4 regions of the Streptococcus rupicaprae genome follow, and region 2 is predicted to be linked to each of the others. Evidence: predicted binding sites of a transcription regulator. Region 2 holds the regulator's gene; each other region holds the start of a gene.
The links. The regulator CtsR, encoded in region 2, represses protease genes until heat stress. The targets are predictions, from matches to a motif close to TTGGTCAAAAAAGGTCAAANA.

Region 1 (5,107 bases), on a different contig from region 2:
CTAATGAGATAAATGCCTTTTTTCATAAGATCTCCTTCTGTAAAATTAAGCGTTTTCAAATTTTATTGTATCATATTTCTAGTTTGACTGACAAGCTACTCCTAGGTCTTGCAATAATTTCAACAACCTATTCCTCAAATGGCTCAAACTGACTATATTTTAAAGGGAAATTATCAATAAACAAGCCATTGCTCCTCCGGACTACCAATCAAGTCCTACTCTTCTAACTTTCTTAAGTATATCCTTCTTTGCAAATCTAGCGAGGCTTTAGATTTTAGGCTATGTAGTTGGCAGCACCTTTACTCTCACCAGTGCTATTGTCAGGAATACAGCAAAAAAACGACTCCCACTCAGGAATCGTTTCAATCAGGCTCTATTTTTCATCAATCACAAGGCGAACTTTTTTACCATCTGTCGGAACAGAATAGACAATCGTTCTTATCGCAGAAATGGTACGGCCTTTGCGGCCGATCACGCGACCAATATCGCTCGGATCAAGATCCAGATGGTATTCTAAAAACTCTGGCGTATCCTCAATCCGCAAGGTCAGCTTGTCTGGTTGTGAAATCAAGGGTTTCACTATCGCAATAATCAGATCTTCAATCATGTCCATAGGTCTTCTCGCTTTGTTTAAAATAGATTATTTTGAGAACTTTTGCTCGTGGAATTTAGCCAAGACACCAGACTTAGACAAGAGGCTACGCACTGTATCTGATGGCTGTGCTCCTTTGGCCAACCACTCAAGCACGCGGTCTTCCTTGATGGTCACTTGGTTTTCTGTGACAAGTGGGTTGTAAGTGCCTACGGTTTCGATGAAACGGCCATCGCGCGGTGCACGTGAATCTGCAACGTTAATACGGTAGAAAGGTTTCTTTTTAGAACCCATACGAGTCAAACGGATTTTTACTGCCATTTTGGATAAATCTCTTTTCTAATTATTTAATAAAGGAGTAACACTAGCTGGGCTAGCAACTCACTTTAACTAGTATAGCACAAAAACAGGTTCTGTCAAGAAAAAAACTTGACAGTGCTAAAAATCGTCTCCTTCTAAACCAAATCCTTAGTTAACAATCGCCTTGAGAAGGCAGATTTGCACGTCTTCCCCTTGAGTCATACACTTTGAAAATCTAAGATAGCCTTGTCAACTGACTTCCCAGGCTAGATTGATTTGCTTGAGTATCAGTTCCCTTTCCACCATAAGAGCAGGCAAAAAGGTGGAGATTTACTAGCCTTGTTAGGGAACTCTCCACCTTTAAATACCTTATTTTAGGTCTGTTTTTTCCATGATAGCGTCAATAAAGCCATAGGCCAAGGTTTCCTCAGCTGTCAACCAATAGTCACGCTCTGCATCTTTATGGATCTGTTTGACCGTTTTGCCAGAATTTTTCGCCAAGATTTTTTCAAGGCGATCACGGGTTTTGAGCAAATGCTCCGCTGCAATAGCCATATCTGTCTGCTGGGTACCACCACCTGTACCACCCATTGGTTGGTGGATCATGTATTCAGCATTTGGGAGCATGAAACGTTTGCCCTTGGCACCGCTTGATGCAATGACTGTTCCCATGCTGGCCGCAGTGCCCATTACGATGGTTTGCACATCTGCCTTGATGAAGTTCATGGTGTCGACAATGGCAAGACCTGCCGATACAGAACCTCCAGGGGTATTGACATAGAGATAAATATCCTTGGTCGGATCTTGAGCATCCAAAAAGAGGAGCTGGGCAATGACGGAATTCGCCATATTGTCCTCTACTGGACCGGTCAACATGATGATGCGGTCTTTCAAGAGACGCGAATAAATGTCATACGAACGTTCTCCACGGCTGGTTTGTTCAATAACTACTGGAATCATATGCTTTCCTCACTTCGTTTTCATTTCTATTACAGATTCTATTATACTGAATTGGTCAAAAAAGGTCAAATAAAAAACTCTTTCCCAACATAAAAGAAAAAGAAAGAGTGGAGAAGGACTCTTTCTTCTTACAGTGCTAATACTCTGCTTCTCCTACTAGCAGTCCCATTTCAGGTGACGGATAAATAGGTCCACTGGACCTTTTCATCGCTCTCGAATTTCTAGGCGATGACCTAAATGAGGCTGGGACTCAGTCCTAATCTCTTCGTTGTACGTTACCCTGCTGAACAAAGACACAGTGGTTGGGAGCTTGGACAGCCTGGGGTTAGGCTGTCCAAGGTTGTCTCCTAGAAATTAAAAAGGGACAATACTTACTTTGCCAGTTTTAGAGTTGCCCCTGCATAGTTCCAAAGGTCCGGGGGACCTTTGGAAGCTGGAAATGAAGCTGGCGATGTCAGCGTAAAAGGTGCTTGGCACCATCAACCACTGCTAGTGGGCTAAAAAGGTCTAGGAGACCTTTTTAGGTGGGAAATGAAGCTATCGCAGATAGTATCAAAATGTGCTGACTTCATCAGCTTTCAGAATCCTAACGAATGCGTGAAACCTTGCTTCCTCATTTCCAACCTTCAACAGTCACTCCCTGCGACTTTGCTCGCTTTCTGATTTCAAGGCTCGCACCTTCAACAGTCATTCCCTGCGACTTTGCTCGCTTTCTGATTTCAAGGCTCGCACCTTCAACAGTCACTCCCCTGACTGTTGAAGCCATGCGGAGGTGGGAGTAAAACGGTCTGGGAAGAGACCGTTTTAGCCCGAACCCCAAAAATTAGGGAGGTGAGGGGAAATCTAATTCTAACGAATTACCGATTACTGTCCCATCTCATTTAGTCCCAAACAGTCGGTCGCCTGCGTCGCCAAGACCTGGGACGATATAGCCGTGTTCATTGAGTTTTTCATCCAGGGCTGCGACATAGATTTCCACATCTGGATGCGCTTTTTGAAGCATCTCTACCCCTTCTGGAGCAGCAACGAGGCCAACAAACTTGATACTGGTCGCCCCACGCTTCTTGAGGGAATCCACCGCTAGGACAGCCGAGCCACCTGTTGCCAACATAGGATCCACACAAAGAACGACCCTTTGGTCAATGTCTTCTGGTAATTTAACCAGGTATTCGACAGGCTGGAGGGTCTCCTCGTCACGGTACATACCGATATGACCAACCTTAGCTGCCGGTGTCAAACTCAAGATCCCATCAACCATCCCGATACCTGCCCGCAAAATTGGAACAATGGCCAATTTTTTACCTGCAATTTGTTTCTGAACAGTCTTTGTGATAGGAGTCTCAATCTCAACATCTTCGACTGGTAAATCGCGTAGGACTTCATAGCCCATCAGCATGGCAATCTCATTGACCAATTCTCGAAAGTCCTTGGTCGAGGTGTCCTTGCGACGCAAGATAGACAATTTATGCTGAATGAGTGGATGTGAAATAACTTGAAAATGTCCCATGTGGGCCTCCTTTTAGTTTACTTCTAAAAGTATATCAAAAAAATGCCAAAAAATCGCTCATCAAACCATTTTTTTGACATTTTCATCTATTTTTTGCCTACTGCTGACCTGTCCCAAAGACCTCAATCAAGCGATCGCAAGCTTCGGCAATTCTCTCAAAAGGAAGAGCCAAATTCATCCTAGCATGCTGGCTCCCCGCCTGACCAAAGGCTGTTCCTTCATTGAAGAGGAGTTTGGCTTGGTCATGCCATTTGGCATATAAATCCTTGTCCTCCAAGCCATAGGCTGAAAAATCCAGCCACAGTAGGTAAGTTGCTTCTGGCTTCATAACCTGAATCTTGGTGGTTAGGCCTAAGCGCTCCGCCACATAATCCGCATGCTGCTCAATCTGTTTGCGCAAGGCCAACAGCCAAGGTTTCCCTTTGGTAAAAGCGGCTTCTGTTGCAACCATGCCAAGAGTTGGCACTTCGTGTTGATTATTGGCCAACCTCTGGCGGATAAAGGCTTTACGTAACTTGGGATTGGCAATAATAGCCATACTATTTTTCGTTGCGGCCAAATTGAAGGTCTTGGTAGCACTGCTTAATACGATAGAAATATCCCTGAACCGCGGATCTATGGTGTTAAAACTGGTGTGTTGATTACCATAGAGGGTGAGGTCTCGGTGAATCTCGTCAATAATTAAGAGGACATCGTGCTTCAGGCACAAGTTCCCAATCCGTTCTAATTCCTCTCTGGTCCAAACGCGACCGCTCGGATTTTGGGGATTGCAGAGCACATAAGCTCTAACATCCTGCTCCTTAATCTGCTGCTCCAGGAGGGCAAAATCAATCTGGTAACGCCCATCAACCTTGATCAACTCATTTTTCACCAATTGGCGGTCCAAGAGCTGAATGGTCCTTGGAATCGGCCCGTAATACGGCGTATTGATGAGGATGCTGTCCCCAGGCTGGGTCAGGGCTTGCAAGGCAATGGAAATCGACGGTACCACTCCTGAAACAAAGAGAATTTCGTCTTCCAAAACAGGATTTGAGAACTGCTCTGCTTCCCAGTCAATCACTGCCTGATACAGGTTTTGACTGGTGTAGGCATAGCCGTAATCACCTGTTTTCACATAGTCTAGAAGGGCTTCTTGAATCTCAGGTGCGATTGGAAAATCCATATCCGCAATGCCCAGAGGAATGTAGGCCGAGTCCTTAGCCACTTCTTGCCATTTGACAGCATGAGTCTTTAGACGATCCGTCCCTTGCGAAAAATCATAGACCATCAGACACCTCCAAGGCTGCTTTGAGATCCGCCACCAGATCTTCGGCATGCTCAATCCCGATCGACAAGCGCAGAAGGTCATCCGTCAGACCATAGCTTTCCCTTACCTCAGCTGGAATATCCGCATGGGTTTGCGTCGTCGGATAGGTAACCAGACTCTCCACCCCTCCGAGGCTCTCTGCAAACGTAAAGACCTTAATATGATTGAGGAAGTCTGGGATTCGCCTTTGATCCGCAATTTTAAAGGAGACCATACCGCCTTTTCCAGGATAGAGTACTTCCTTGACCTGTGGGTGTCCTTCCAAAAAGGCGACCACTTTTTGAGCATTTTCTGTAGCTCTCTCCATTCTCAAAGCTAATGTTTTCAGCCCTCGCATCAAAAGATAGCTATCAAACGGTGATAAGACAGCACCAGTTGTATTGAGGTTGTAAAATAATTTCTCATAAAGCTCCGTCTGATCCGTAATCACGACACCAGCTAA
Region 2 (5,107 bases):
TACTAAAGCCAATCAAAAAACCTGTTAGGACCCATAACTCGGGTACTAGCAGGTTTTTCTTATCGTCTGTCTTAGGGACTAATCACTGGAAGCGCTCAACTGGAGTTTGTCATTTTTCACCCCAATTTTCAAGAGACTGCCACTCGGTAATTGACCAGCCAAAAGTTTTTCTGCCAACGGATCTTCCAAGTGGGTCTGAATAGCACGGCGCAGAGGCCTTGCCCCCATCTCTGGATCATAGCCTAACTTAGCCAGCAACTTTAGGGCAGACGGCTGAACCTTTGTCTCAATGCCCTTTTCTTCAAGACTAGCCAGCAAGGGCCGTATCATGACCTTGACCACTTCTTGCATGTGATCTTGGCTTAAACTATGGAAGACGATTTTCTCATCAATTCGGTTGATAAATTCTGGCCGATAGTGTTTTTTCAGCTCCTCGAAAATACGTTTTTCCATGTTCTCATGGTCAAAATTAATATCCTTGGCTCCAAATCCTACTGTCTTATCATCCCGAAGCGCTGTCGCCCCAAGATTGGATGTCATGATAATCAGCGTATTTGAAAAATCTACCTTGCGTCCCCGACTATCTGTCAGCTGCCCATCATCCAGGACCTGAAGCAGGATGTTAAAGGTATCCGGATGGGCCTTTTCAACCTCATCAAAGAGAAGGACCGAGTAAGGTTTGTGACGTACTTTTTCCGTCAACTCCCCACCCTCTTCATAGCCGACATAGCCTGGAGGCGCGCCGTTAAGGCGACTGGAGGCAAATTTTTCCATATACTCGCTCATGTCAAACCGAATCAAGGCTTCTTCATTATCAAAAAGCAACTCTGCCAAGGCCTTGGCCAGCTCCGTCTTACCGACTCCGGTCGGCCCCAAGAACATGAAGGAACCGATTGGGCGCTTGGTTTGACGGATACCAGATTGATTCCGACGGATGGCACGGCTGACTGCTGAGATAGCCGAATCCTGACCGATAACGCGCTTGTGCAATTCCGACTCAAGGTTAATATAGCGCTTGGCCTCCGTCTTAGTCAACTTGGTCAACGGAATACCGGATAAACGACTCAGTGTTTCTAGAATGTCTTCTGGACCAATTTCGACAGCTGAGCGCTTATCATCTTCAGCTAAAAGCTTTGAGGCGACTGACCATTTCCCAGCCATCAAGGCCTGGTCCAGGGCGTTCAATTCAGGCCGAATACCGGCAAATCCAGCGCGGTTCTGAGCAGTTGCTGCCGCCTCGTCCAAGAGGTCTATGGCTGAATCTGGCAGATTTTTGCTAGTCAAGTAGCGTTTGGCATAGCGGACCGCAACTTCGACGGCTTGATCCGTGATTGAAACCCTGTGGTGGGCTTCGTAGGCCGGTCGTAACCCTAATAGAATAGACTTGGCATCTGCCTCAGAAGGAGCATCTACGACAATTTTGGCAAACCGCCGAGATAGGGCTGAATCCTTCTCAATGTGTTTCTGAAATTCTTCTTGGGTGGTCGCGCCAATCATATGCAGGGTTCCGCGCGATAGGGCTGGCTTTAGGATATTGGCCGCATCCATGGTACTGTCAATGCCACTGCCACTGCCCATGATGGTGTGTAACTCATCCACAAACAGAATGACCTGACCGTCCTCTTCAATATCCTCGATGATATTATTCATCCGCTCCTCAAAATCACCCCTGAAGCGGGTTCCAGCAAGCACTGCCATCAGTTCTAATTCCATCACTCGCATCTTAGCCAAGCTCTCAGGAACCTCTCCTTTAGCAATCCGCTGAGCAAGCCCAAGGGCCAGAGCCGTTTTTCCAACCCCAGCAGCACCGACCAGTACAGGATTGTTCTTGGTTTTTCGACTCAACACCTGAATCATTCGAGAGATTTCTTCGTCCCGGCCAACAACAGGTTCCAAGAGCCCCTGCCTTGCTGCTTCTGTCAAGTCCTTGGTGTAGTCTTCCAGACCCCCGCTCGGCGTGCTAGGCATGCCCATCATATTCGGAGCCTGATGTCTGCTGCTGGCCTGGCCCTTCATCATGGCACGGATGGCCTTGATCTGTGCCTTGCCAATTCCAGCTTTTTGCTCCAAATTCTTACGCAGGTCCACCAAAGAAGGCTCGTTCTCTACTTGACCAGCCGTAAAACCAACTTCCTCTAGTACACGGCTGGCCACAGAAGAACCATCTAGAATAATGGCCAAAAGCAGGTGTTCCGTTCCCAACTCCTTGGCCTTAAGGCTTTGGGCAATGGACTCTGCAAAGGCCGTCAAGGCTTTCAAGCGTTTGGAATGAGGGAGGACATCAAAGTCTGCGACCTCTTCTAACATCTCTTTTTCAGTGATTTTGTAGATGGCACGATCATAGTCGTCAAAATCAAAGTCAAAATCCATCAAACTGGCGCCAGCAACCGACTCCAGATTTCCGATAAAACTCAACAAAACATGCCAGGATTCAACCGCCTGGCAACCGTAACGCTGGGCTAGAATTTGACCGTCTTCCCAAGCCACTCTCATACCGTGTGATAACTTCATACTCACTCTTTCCTATCTAGTTGTCGTATAATCTTTCTCAGTGCCCGCGCTCGAATCACAGGCGCATTCTCACCGAGGACTTCGTCTGTATTAATCGCCAAAAGCAAATTGCCTTCCCGCTCGGTCATCAAGCCTTGCTCATAGAGCATTTGCATAATATCCGTAAACACCTGTTGGCTCAATTGTTCCCCAAGGCTTAACCTGAGGCCCTCTAGGCGATGATGATGGTCTGAAAAATCAATCTTATCAATCCGGATATAGCCTCCGCCACCACGCTTGCTCTCCACAACATAGCCACGACTCTGCGTGAATCGGGTTTTGATCACATAATTAATCTGACTCGGCACCACCTGAAAGGAAGCTGCAATTTCACTGCGTTTAAGCTCAACAAAACCAGCCTTGGCTAACAGTCCCTTGATGTAGGCTTCGATACTGTCCGTCGTGTTTTTCGGCTCCATAGGTTACCTCCTCTGACTATCTTTGACTATTATTATACCGAAAATATGACCTTTTGAAAAGGAAAAAGGCGCTAAGACTTAAGAAGGCTGTTTTCGTTCTAAGCCTGAAAACCGAATGTCCTTCTCACTAAAAAAGACAGGATACACACAAAAACAGAGTAATACTCTTTGAAAATCAAAGATTGCCGTTGTCAACTTACTTCGATGAACTCCAGTTCTATCATCAACTTCATTTCCTCGGCTAGATTGATTTTCTTTGAATATATATTTAGTCGTGAAGACATCTCCCCACCAGAGGGAGTGTGGAGGACAAAAATCGGTAATTCGTCAGAATTCGATTTCCCCTCACCTCCCTAATTTTTAGGGTTCGGGCTAAAACGGTCTCTTCCCAGACCGTTTTACTCCCACCTCCGCACAGTTGAGTAGGGCAGTAAAAGCTGATGAAATTAGCGAATTAGAGCCCACTCAACCACTGCGTCTCGAATGACTATTCAAAAAATAATTGAGAGGCTAGGACTTTTGTCCCAACCTCACAACAACTAGTTATCCAAGGATTCCACATAGCGGTCTACTGCTAAAAGCGCAGCTGCCACATCGTCCGCTGTAATTTCAAACGGCATTTGATGAATGGTTTCCCCTTCAATTGTGGCTTGCTTGCCGACTTTGAGGAGGGTCTCGTAGTCCGCATCCGCCAAATGCAACTCTGCCAACCGTGTCGGAAGATTTAAGGCCTGGTAGAAGTGAATATATTTGTCTAACTCTTCCTTAGGACGATTTTCGAGGAACAATTGGGTCAGGGTCCCATAAGCAACCTTTTCCCCATGCGTCAGATGGTGGATGTCGCCTTCCAAGGCTGTAAAACCATTGTGAATCGCATGGGCAGCCGCAAGACCGGCACTCTCAAAACCGATACCACTCAACAAGGTATTGGCTTCGACAATATTCTCAAATGCAAGGGTGACAACCTGCGCCTGACAGCTGGCCATAGCCTGTAAACCATCCGCAAACAAGGTCTGCTCACAAACTTGGGCAATCGCAATCCCAGCAATCGTCTGGTGACCACCTGCCATGGTGGTGCCATTCTTTTGAATCACTGCACGTGCTTCGACCCAAGTAGCCAAGGCATCCGCAATCCCAGAAGCCAGTAAACGCGGTGGCGCCTGGCAGATCACTTGGGTATCCACCAGGACTAATTCTGGATTTTTAGAGTAGAAAATATATTTTTCAAAAGCCCCTTGATCGGTGTAAATAACAGACAGTGCGGAAGTCGGTGCGTCCGTTGAAGCAATCGTCGGAGCAATGACAACTGGTACCTGAAGGAGGTCCGCAATCGCCTTGGCACTATCGATGGTTTTTCCTCCCCCTAAACCGATAACAAAATCAGACTGACTTTCCTTTCCGATGGCAACCACACGGTTGACCTCATTGTCAGAAGCTTCTCCGTTAAAGGCCACTCGAGTCACTTTAAAACCTTCTGCTTCTAGGTAAGTAATCCAACCTTCTCCTACTATTTGATAGACGGTATCATCGCATAGCAAGAGCGGCTGTTTGCCTAAGTTAGTCAGATGCTCTGCACTTGAAAATAGCACCTTCTTTCCCTGTATATAGCGTGATGGACTTGCAAAAACTTTCATTTCTTCACCTCATTTTTATCAAGAGATATGTCTCTTATTTTCTGAGCCGTCGATTCGCTAACTGACCTCCCTTCTTTTCAATTAACGGTCACTGCATTTTTATTATACAATTTCTTTAAGGTTTGTTCAACTTTTAACAATGCTCTGAAAAAGCAATCAGCAAAAAGGCCAAGAAAACATTTTTCTAAGCCTTTATCATTCCTTATTCTATGAACTTCAACAGTCGATTTTCGATCCCTGAGAAGAGCAGATTGCCCGCTCGGCGATTTTTTGGATTTTGATGGTGGAGTTATTCTGGTAAATGACCCCATTGACCAATTCCCCATACGCAAAAAGGGTTGGTAAAAGGCCAAAGCGTGGCGAGATGACCTGAGCGGTTTCAGCTAGAACGCTGAGTCCTCCCTGCTCGTCAATTTGTATCAGCCGCTGATCAAGTAAATCCCTCAGCAAAGCCGTAGCCCTATCTTGGTTACTTGATTTGAGGTGATAACCTGTCGCATTGAT
Region 3 (5,107 bases), on a different contig from region 2:
TACAGAAACAGTCGTAGCCCCGTTCCAAAGCTCCATAACGCCGATAGTAGACAAGAGAGAGCTGTCTTTGATAATGGTAATAAACTCATTCCCCAAAGAAGGAAGGATATTTCTAATAGCCTGTGGCATGATGACATAACGCATGGTTGGCCAAGGCCGCATGCCCAAAGAGTAGGCAGCTTCCATCTGGCCTGCGGCTACCGCATTGAGACCAGCTCGCACTGTCTCAGAGACATAGGCCCCGCTATTCATCGAAATGATGATAATGCCAGGCAGGAGACGGGATAAATCCAGATTGATACTGCCAAAAGGCACAATGGGGGCTGAAATTTTGATCAAAATAAAGGAAATCATGATTTGGACCACCATAGGGGTTCCACGAAAAATCCAGATATAGGTATTGGCTAAAAGCGCCAAGGGATTGAACCTAGCAAGCCAAGGAAGACGGGTCATACCAGCTAGAGGGTAAAAGCGAGACCTCTGGGCAAAGGCCAGCAATACGCCCAAAATCGTTCCAAAGAAAACCACACAAGCAGAAATAATCAAGGTCACAAGAACCCCATAGTTAAAATAGGGCAGAAATTTAGGTAAAAATGAAAAATCCATAACGATCCCTTTCTAAATATAGAAATATTATACACTTTTTGAATAATAATTCAAGTTGTAAGCTTTAATTTTTTGAAAAATCATGAAAAACAAGAAAAACACCTGAAAATTCAGGTGTTTTACATGCTCTATGTCTGCTCCTATTAGCTATTAATAGAGCAATTCGTAAATTTCCATAGCAACCAAATCGATGGAGTCGAAGGTAAAGGTCTCATGGGCTGCTACATCACGTAGGGTGAAGACAGAGCCATTCTCCTCATCGTAGCTGTAAGACACTTCTGCCACAACCACTCCTTCGCGTTCAAAATTACGTTTTAAGTTCCCGCCATCTTTAGCCATCAGCTCCAAGCGGTTAATAATTCTCACCAAATGTGATTCCATAGTCGTTCTCCTCTTAAAAGTCTATACCTTATTCTACCATAATTTCCACAAGTTGGGCTAGAAAAAAGGATTTTTTAAGGGACTTACAGGAAATTTTCTTCAAATCGAGGCTGAAAGAAGGAGAGAACGCTTGATTGGTCCTATATCAGTTTGGAAATAGGTCCTGGTCTCTTCATTTTCCAAAACAAGGGCTAGTAAGCTTTTCAGTTGCTTTCTTTTCCAGAAGTGATATAATTAAATTAACATTTGACCTTTTTTGACCTTTGGTCAGTCATCTGTGAATCTAGGAAAAGAGGTAGTTCTATGCTTTGTCATAATTGTCAAATTAACGATGCCACCATCCATCTTTATAGCAATCTCAATGGTCGCCAACACCAAGTAGACCTCTGCCAAAACTGTTACCAAATCATGAAAACCGATCCTCAAAATGCCTTATTTAAGGGGATTTCTAATCCACAAAACAGCCAAAGAAACCCCTTTGAAGATTTCTTTGATGAATTAAGCAACTTCCAACAGAACAATCGCCGCCCAAGTAACACCACGCCTCCAACCCATCCTGGTCGTTCAGGTGGGAATGGGAACGGGCAAAATGGCCAACCACCTAAGAAAGGGCTCTTGGACGAGTTCGGTATCAATGTCACCGATATTGCTCGCCGAGGAGGCATTGACCCTGTCATCGGTCGTGACGAGGAGATTATCCGTGTGATTGAGATCCTCAACCGTCGGACCAAAAACAACCCTGTTCTCATCGGAGAGCCTGGGGTCGGTAAAACAGCTGTCGTTGAAGGCTTGGCCCAGAAAATTGTCGATGCGGATGTCCCGCATAAACTGCAAAACAAGCAAGTCATTCGTCTCGATGTGGTCAGCCTGGTCCAAGGAACAGGGATCCGCGGCCAATTTGAGGAGCGCATGCAAAAACTCATGGAAGAAATCCGTGAGCGTCAGGACGTCATTCTATTCATTGACGAAATCCATGAAATTGTCGGAGCCGGTGCAGCTGGCGATGGTAACATGGATGCGGGTAATATCCTCAAACCTGCGCTGGCTAGGGGAGAATTGCAACTAGTTGGAGCAACCACCCTCAACGAGTACCGCATCATTGAAAAAGACGCTGCCTTAGAGCGACGGATGCAGCCCGTTCGTGTCGACGAACCGAGCGTTGAAGAAACCATCACCATCTTAAAAGGGATTCAAAAACGCTACGAAGACTACCACCATGTGCGCTACACTGACGAAGCGATCGAGTCTGCCGCCCACCTCTCCAACCGCTACATTCAGGACCGTTTCTTGCCAGACAAGGCCATCGATTTGCTCGACGAGGCTGGCTCCAAGATGAACCTGACCCTCAATTTTGTGGATCCTAAAGAGATTGACCAGCGCCTCATTGAAGCTGAAAACCTCAAGGCTCAAGCTACGCGTGACGAAGATTACGAAAAAGCCGCCTATTTCCGCGACCAAATTGCCAAATACAAGGAAATGCAGCAAACCAGCCTTGATGAGCAAGACACTCCCATCATCACTGAAAAGGAAATCGAGAGCATCGTTGAGCGCAAGACCAACATTCCAGTCGGTGACCTCAAGGAAAAAGAGCAGAGCCAGTTGATCCATTTGGCCAGCGACCTCAAAGCTCATGTCATCGGCCAGGATGAGGCCGTGGATAAAATCGCCAAGGCCATCCGCAGAAACCGTGTCGGACTCGGAGCTCCTAACCGCCCAATCGGCTCCTTCCTCTTTGTCGGACCGACCGGTGTCGGCAAGACCGAATTGTCTAAACAATTAGCGATCGAGCTCTTTGGCTCAGCTGACGCTATGATTCGCTTTGACATGTCAGAATACATGGAAAAACACAGCACAGCCAAGCTGGTTGGAGCCCCTCCGGGCTATGTTGGCTACGAAGAAGCCGGTCAATTAACGGAAAAAGTTCGCCGTAATCCTTATTCGCTCATCCTCCTGGATGAAGTAGAAAAAGCCCATCCAGATGTCATGCACATGTTCCTTCAAGTTTTGGATGACGGCCGCCTCACAGATGGCCAAGGCCGCACGGTCAGCTTTAAGGATACCATTATCATCATGACTTCTAACGCAGGAACAGGCAAGGTAGAGGCGTCAGTCGGCTTTGGCGCAGCCAGGGAAAATCGGACCAACTCCGTCCTTTCTCACCTGGGCGACTTCTTTAGTCCGGAATTTATGAACCGTTTCGATGGGATCATTGAGTTCCAAGCCCTCAGCAAGGATAACCTGCTCAAGATTGTCGACCTGATGCTAGATGGGGTCAGCGAACGTCTAGCGACCAATGGTATCAGTCTCCACGTCACCGACAAGGTCAAGGAAAAACTGGTCGATCTAGGCTACGACCCTAAGATGGGAGCAAGACCCCTACGTCGGACCATTCAGGACCATATCGAAGACGCCATCACTGATTTCTATCTGGAAAACCCTACTGAAAAAGCCCTTAGAGCAGTCATGACCTCTAGCGGTCAAATTACCATCAAGGCTCAAAAAACTGATAAGTAACCATCTTGAGAGTGGGACAAAAATCGGTAATTCGTCAGAATTCGATTTTCCCTCACTCTTTCATTTCTAAGTTCGGGCTGAAACAGTCCACTGGACTATTTCACTCCCACCTCCGCACAGTTGAGTAGGGCTGTAAAAGCTGATGAAATCAGTGTATTAGAGCCCACTCAACAACTGCGTCTTACTTGACAATCCAAAAAGAATTGAGAGGTTAGGACTGAGTCCCAGCCTCTTTTGCTGCATTTCCATGAAGCCTTTATAGTTCAAGCATTCGAGGCTAGATTTGTCAATAGGGCCTTTGAAATTTTTAATTTTTTTCGAGTCCACAATATTCCAAAAATAGATTTTTTGGTATAATGGTAAAAAGGAGAACGCTATGCAACATCCCGTATTCGGTCAAAAAATCGCTGACGCTGACTACCAGTCGCGCTATGGTGTCTATGGTATCATTCCCAATGAAACAGAAACAGAACTAGTCTTGATCCAGGCCCCTAATGGTGCTTGGTTTCTGCCGGGTGGAGAAATCGAAGCAGATGAAAACCATCAAGAAGCTCTCTCTAGGGAATTGCTAGAGGAGCTGGGGGCAACTGCAACTATCCAAGCATTTCTTGGTCAGGCAGATGAATACTTCTATTCTCGCCACCGTGACACCCATTTTTACCATCCAGCCTATCTTTATACGGTTTCTGATTTCAAAAAGGTCCAACAGCCCTTAGAAGATTTCAATCGAATCGGCTGGTTTCCGATTGCAGAAGCCAGAGCCAAATTGAAGCGCGACAGCCACCGCTGGGGCATTGACCAATGGTTGGAGCAAAGGGGTAAATAACCTCTCTCATTTAAAAGGAGTTTTCTATGAAATTAATCAATACCACCAACAGCCATGCTGAGCTGGTCACTAAGCAGTTGGAAAATACCGATGCAACCTTGGTTGAAACCTACTCCGCAGGCAATACAGATGTGATTTTCACCCAAGCTCCGACCCACTATGAGCTATTGATTACCAATAAACACCGGGCTATTCGGCAGGATGAAGTTGAGAAAATCCGCGCCTTTTTCCTCAAGCGCAAGATTGATACAGACCGTATTGATCAATCCAAAATCCAAACCCTCATCTGCCCTACCCTAATTGAAATGTCTATTCCAATTGTGAACTGATCCCCAGCCTATAAGAAAAGCCTAGGAAAATTTCCTGGGCTTTTTGAAAATGCTCATTTTGAAATGGATTCAACAAACGCTAAAATTCGATCTGCAAGAAGAAGAGGCTGGTCCTTATTGACTTCGTGGCCTGCTTCAGCTATCACCGCCATCTCTGCTTTTGGCATCAAGTTCTTCAGTTGCTTGGCTGTTCTAAGGTTAATCTTATCGCGCTCCCCACAGAGCAAGAGGACTGGCAAGGTCGTTGTTTGTAGAAAACCTGTCATATCCAGCTGAGCCAAGTCTCGATAAAAAGCCAGCAAATTCTCCTTATCCAAGCCTTGTTTTGCCAAGAGAGATGGAGGCAAGAGCTTGAGCAAGGCAACCTGCACCTTATAAGCCCAGTTCTTGGTAAATTGGTACTGGCCTGCAATGCTAACGACTGCTCTAAGCTGCGGCTCTGGGTCTTTTA
Region 4 (5,107 bases), on a different contig from region 2:
TTGCGAACCCTAGTCAACTAGTTGCCTTTAAAGGTCAATAAACAGCAGGAGGAAGTGATGCTATGGCACAGTTAATGGTTTTGGGAACCTTTCATATGGAAAGTCAGCAGGATTTGCATAGCTTGGCCAATCCTGATCGAACTTTTGAGATGAGGCAGGAGTTGGATGAAGCAGTAGCTGCTTTGGCGGTCTACCAGCCGACCAAGGTCTTTGTGGAGTGGGAACGGTCGAATCAGATAGGTCTGGAGACCTACATCGATCAGCTGGTGAAAGGGGAAAGGCAGTCTACCAATGAGATTGCTCAGTTGGCCTATCCTCTGGCCAAGTTGAGCGGTGCTCCTCTCTTGGCTATCGATTGGATGGAGGCAGGGCAAGGCCTTTATGGTTTTGGCCAAGTTCATGAGGTCATTCAAGAAAACAGTACTTTAGTTAACTTGCTGGCTCTGTATGAACCTCAGCCTGCTGATTTGGATAAGGGGATCACATGGAACTTGCGCCATTTTAATTCGCCAGAGTTTGTGAAAGATACTCAGGCTTATTATACCAATTTGATTCAGGTAGCTGGTGACGATGATTATGGCATTGGTTGGTTGATTTGGTGGTATCAGCGTAATATGAAAATTGTTCAGAACACCTTGAGTCAGTTAGAAGCCGATGATCGGGCCATCTTATTGATTGGCAGCTCCCATAAGGGGATTCTAGAAAACTTCTTTGCGGATAGCCAGCAGGTAGAACTGGTGGATGCACTGACCTATCTGACTTGACTGTCGAAGTAGAATGGTGGACCCGAGCTGGTCATATCAAGATCAACTTGAAAAAAGGCGTGGCTATTCACCGTTTTAATCCTTCCTATGATAAAAGAAAACCCGTTCAGCTTGGCTGGGCGGGTTGTTGTTTTAAAAAAGATACAAAAAAGTCAAACAAAACTATTGACCTTTCCTGACCAATGGTGTATACTAGGTATCGTAAGGGAGAGAAAAACCTTACAGGAGCAGGATTGCTCACTATTTTTTGACAAAAAAGGTCAGTTTTGGTCAGTCCTAAATCTGATTAAACGGACAAGAGTAACAGAAAGGGAGGCTCGGTTTGGAGAGTACTTTATTTTTTAAGAAATTGGTCAGTGATGGTCAGACAAGCCGAGCTGAACCGATGATTGTCTATAGACAGACCTTTTATTTTTAAGAGAAAGGTCAGTTTTGGTCAAAATTATAGAGATGTGAGTGAACATCATCATGATAAAACAAAAACAATTCAATGAGGTAAAGACATGAACAACAACTTTAACAATTTTAACAACATGGACGATATTTTCAACCAACTCATGGGCAACATGGGTGGTTACTCTAGTGAACGCCGCCGCTACAGCATCAATGGCCGTGAGGTAACACCAGAAGAGTTTGCGATTTACCGTCAAACTGGGCAGTTGCCACAATCAGATACCAGCTCTGCTATGGCCCAAAAAGAAGGGCAAATCAAGCAAGACGGGATCCTAGCTAAGCTTGGGACCAACCTGACCCAGCAGGCGCGTGAGGGTAAACTGGATCCTGTCATCGGCCGCAACAAGGAAATCCAAGAAACCGCTGAAATTCTGGCCCGTCGGACCAAGAATAACCCCGTCATGGTCGGCGATGCGGGTGTTGGGAAAACAGCGGTCGTAGAAGGTCTGGCGCAGGCCATCGTCAATGGCGATGTACCTGCCAGCATCAAGAACAAGGAGATCATCTCCATCGACATTTCTGGGCTAGAAGCGGGTACCCAGTACCGCGGAGCCTTCGAGGAGAATGTGCAGAACTTGCTTGATGAGGTCAAAAAGTCTGGCAACATCATCATCTTCTTCGATGAGATTCATCAGATTTTGGGGGCTGGATCAACAGGTGGCGATTCTGGTTCCAAGGGCTTGGCGGATATCTTGAAACCTGCCCTGTCCCGTGGAGAGCTCTCTGTGATCGGTGCGACAACACAAGATGAATACCGCAACACCATCTTGAAAAATGCGGCTCTTGCCCGTCGTTTCAACGAGGTTAAGGTCAATGCCCCGTCTGCTGAGGACACCTTCCAGATTTTGAAGGGGATTAAGCCGCTCTATGAAGCCCATCACAATATCGAGTTACCAGATGCTGTCCTCAAGGCAGCGGTGGATTATTCAGTCCAATACATCCCGCAGCGCAGCCTGCCTGACAAGGCCATTGACTTGATCGATGTGACGGCAGCCCACTTGGCAGCCCAACACCCTGCGACAGACCTCAAAAGCCTAGAAGCGGAGATGGCAGAAGCCAAGCGCCTGCAAGAAGCAGCAGTGGAGAAAGAGGACTATGAAACAGCCCTCAATCAAAAGGTGCGGATCGAAAAACTCCAAGAGCAGATGGACAACCACACCGAAAGCCAGAAGGTCGTTGCAACCGTCAACGATGTGGCAGAATCAGTAGAGCGGATGACCGGTATTCCCGTTTCCCAGATGGGGGCTTCGGATATCGAGCGCTTGAAAGACATGAAGGCTCGCTTGGAAGCCAAGGTCATCGGTCAAGATGCTGCGGTGGAAGCTGTGTCTAAGGCCATTCGCCGTAACCGTGCAGGCTTTGATGAAGGCAACCGTCCAATTGGCTCCTTCCTCTTTGTCGGCCCAACGGGTGTCGGTAAGACCGAGCTAGCCAAACAACTTGCTCTCGATATGTTCGGGAATAAGGATGCGGTTATCCGTCTGGACATGTCTGAGTACAGCGACCGGACTGCCGTATCTAAGCTGATCGGGGCGACAGCCGGCTACGTCGGCTACGAGGACAACAGCAACACTCTGACTGAGCGGGTGCGCAGAAACCCTTACTCCATTGTCCTCTTGGATGAAATCGAGAAGGCTGATCCGCAGGTCATTACCCTCTTGCTCCAAGTGCTTGATGATGGGCATTTGACAGATGGTCAGGGGAACACCGTTAATTTTAAGAATACCGTTATTATCGCCACCTCAAACGCTGGCTTTGGCTACGGTTCTTCTGAGGAAATGGCGGAGCAGGCCATCATGGATCGGATTGCACCCTTCTTCCGCCCAGAATTTCTCAACCGCTTCAACGGCGTGATTGAATTCAACCCTCTTGATAAGGAAAATCTTAGTCAGATTGTAGACCTCATGCTGGCCCAGGTCAATCAGACCCTGGCTAAGAAAGGGATCAGCCTTGAAGTGACTCCGAAAGCAAAAGACTTCCTCATGGAAGAAGGCTACGATCCAGACATGGGGGCTCGTCCCCTTCGTCGGGTCATCGAAGGGCAAATCCGTGACAAGGTGACCGATTTCTACCTGGACAACCTAGACGCGAAGCAGCTCCAAGCAGACTTGGTGGATGGGGAAATCGTGATTACAGAAAATAAATATTAAGAAAAAAGCCATTCCCTATAATGGATAGGGGGTGGCTTTTTAACTTAAAATGATGATTTAGGTTTTGCTTGATAGGCAATGTAGAGATAGAATAATGTTGTTGCGAGTGTTAGATAAAAGAGGACACCAGCCCGTAAGAGGGCAAAGGGTAATTCAAAGAGAAATGAGAATAGAAAATCTGTACCATCTAACTGCCAAAGTCCTGGTGTTAAAAATAGAGATTTAGGGTCTTGAAAAGGAGTAGCGAGATCGGAGATGCTGGTGAAATGAATAAAACTGTAACATAAGAAAATCATGGCTGTGGCAAGGGCGCTTTTACGATACCGTTGATAGAAAGCCAATTGCGATTCCTCATCAGAAAACAGAACGTCTTCATGACCGTGAGCGAGTTGTCGGAAGTAGTGACTCCCACTGGACGGTGATCCAGAAATGCGTTCCCAACCGCTGTCTTCAAAAAGCATGAGATAGTCCTGGTATTGTTCCTTGGATAGTTGATCTCGGAAATCAATTCGGACAGTGGTGATTTGTTCAGCAACACAAGGTTCAAAGTGGTAATAGAGTTGGGGAATAGGAACGCCTACCAATCGATATCCTTTGGATTGCATACGGTTTATCCAGTCTTCTTCTTTCTTTAAGTTAGTGAATAGTTTCCATTTTTTCATGATACCCTCCTACAAATTAAAGTGTTCAGCGATTTGAGTGAGTTTTCGAAGACGTTTTGTTTCCAGAATAAGGATTTCTTTTCCAGCCTCAGTGATCTGATAGACCTTTCGCCGAGCATCATTGGAAGGAACACTGGTAATCCAATGAAGTTTTAACAAATTTTCAATGGCTCCGTACATGGTTCCAGCTGCAATTTTAACCTCACCATCGCTCATGTCATCTACCAACTGCATCACAGCATAGCCATGAGCAGGTTCGATCAGGGCCAGTAAAATATAATAAGTCGTCTCCGTTAAAGGAAGTTGCTTGGGTCGTTTCACTAGGCATTACCTTTCTAGTCTGTTCAACTATACAGTTCAACTTTATATCTTTATTATATATCGTCAAACTATACATGTCAACTGTATAGTTGGGTTTTTTTGAAATTTTTTCGAAAAACACTTGACTCTCACGCTACGTGATAGAATAGAATAAGAGTCAAGGAGGAATAACCATGAAAACAGTCAAAGAAGTCAGTCAATTAGCAGGGGTGAGCGTACGTACTCTCCACTATTACCACGAGATTGGACTCTTATTTCCCGGTCAGGTCACCGATAGTGGCTACCGGCTTTATGACGATAAGGCCCTGATGCGGCTGCAGGACATCTTGCTATTTCGTGAGTTGGATCTTCCTCTAAAGGCAATAGCAGAGCTGCTTGATAGCCCATTAGCTGTCAAGCAAGCAGCACTAAGAGACCATGTCCGTCTCTTAGAACTCAAGCGGGATCGATTGGACCGATTGGTGCAGTTGACCCAAGAACTCATCCAAGGAGAACAACCGATGAACTTAGAACTTTTTAAGCAAGACCAGCTCAAAGCCTACCAAGAAGAAGCAAAGACACGCTGGGGACAGACAGCAGCCTACCAAGCATTTGCCTCCAAGTCTACAGATCTAGACGGACAGTCCGGACATCGAGATATGATGGCAGTCTTTGCTACACTTGGCAAGCTCTTAGACCGACCTGTGACAGATAGTGCTGTCCAAGATCAGGTCAAGGCCTTACAAGACACCATTACCAAACACTATTACCCTTGCAC

Region 1: a site for CtsR is predicted at 1,904-1,924, ahead of ABID29_RS03305 (ATP-dependent Clp protease proteolytic subunit). Genes of this name have one in related genera too.
Region 3: a site for CtsR is predicted at 1,231-1,251, ahead of ABID29_RS07055 (ATP-dependent Clp protease ATP-binding subunit). Genes of this name have one in related genera too.
Region 4: a site for CtsR is predicted at 1,114-1,134, ahead of ABID29_RS07795 (ATP-dependent Clp protease ATP-binding subunit). Genes of this name have one in related genera too.

Annotation. Positions count from the first base shown of each region.
Region 1 is NZ_JBEPLO010000005.1:66,169-71,275, forward strand. Features, by position in the region: gene ABID29_RS03290 (endonuclease/exonuclease/phosphatase family protein) at 1-26, opposite strand, end outside; gene ABID29_RS03295 (KH domain-containing protein) at 374-613, opposite strand; gene rpsP (30S ribosomal protein S16) at 641-913, opposite strand; gene ABID29_RS03305 (ATP-dependent Clp protease proteolytic subunit) at 1,262-1,852, opposite strand; gene upp (uracil phosphoribosyltransferase) at 2,730-3,359, opposite strand; gene ABID29_RS03315 (MalY/PatB family protein) at 3,457-4,629, opposite strand; gene ABID29_RS03320 (cystathionine gamma-synthase) at 4,616-5,107, opposite strand, start outside.
Region 2 is NZ_JBEPLO010000013.1:49,284-54,390, reverse strand. Features, by position in the region: gene tyrS (tyrosine--tRNA ligase) at 1-6, shown strand, start outside; gene ABID29_RS06850 (ATP-dependent Clp protease ATP-binding subunit) at 79-2,511, opposite strand; gene ABID29_RS06845 (CtsR family transcriptional regulator) at 2,514-2,969, opposite strand; gene ABID29_RS06840 (glycerol dehydrogenase) at 3,509-4,603, opposite strand; gene ABID29_RS06835 (FAD/NAD(P)-binding protein) at 4,820-5,107, opposite strand, start outside.
Region 3 is NZ_JBEPLO010000014.1:25,913-31,019, forward strand. Features, by position in the region: gene ABID29_RS07045 (amino acid ABC transporter permease) at 1-606, opposite strand, end outside; gene ABID29_RS07050 (DUF1797 family protein) at 757-987, opposite strand; gene ABID29_RS07055 (ATP-dependent Clp protease ATP-binding subunit) at 1,291-3,501, shown strand; gene ABID29_RS07060 (NUDIX hydrolase) at 3,878-4,327, shown strand; gene ABID29_RS07065 (DUF1827 family protein) at 4,354-4,656, shown strand; gene ABID29_RS07070 (alpha/beta fold hydrolase) at 4,710-5,107, opposite strand, start outside.
Region 4 is NZ_JBEPLO010000016.1:47,368-52,474, reverse strand. Features, by position in the region: gene ABID29_RS07800 (DUF5694 domain-containing protein) at 63-764, shown strand; gene ABID29_RS07795 (ATP-dependent Clp protease ATP-binding subunit) at 1,268-3,367, shown strand; gene ABID29_RS07790 (DUF2812 domain-containing protein) at 3,412-4,029, opposite strand; gene ABID29_RS07785 (PadR family transcriptional regulator) at 4,039-4,350, opposite strand; gene ABID29_RS07780 (MerR family transcriptional regulator) at 4,524-5,107, shown strand, end outside.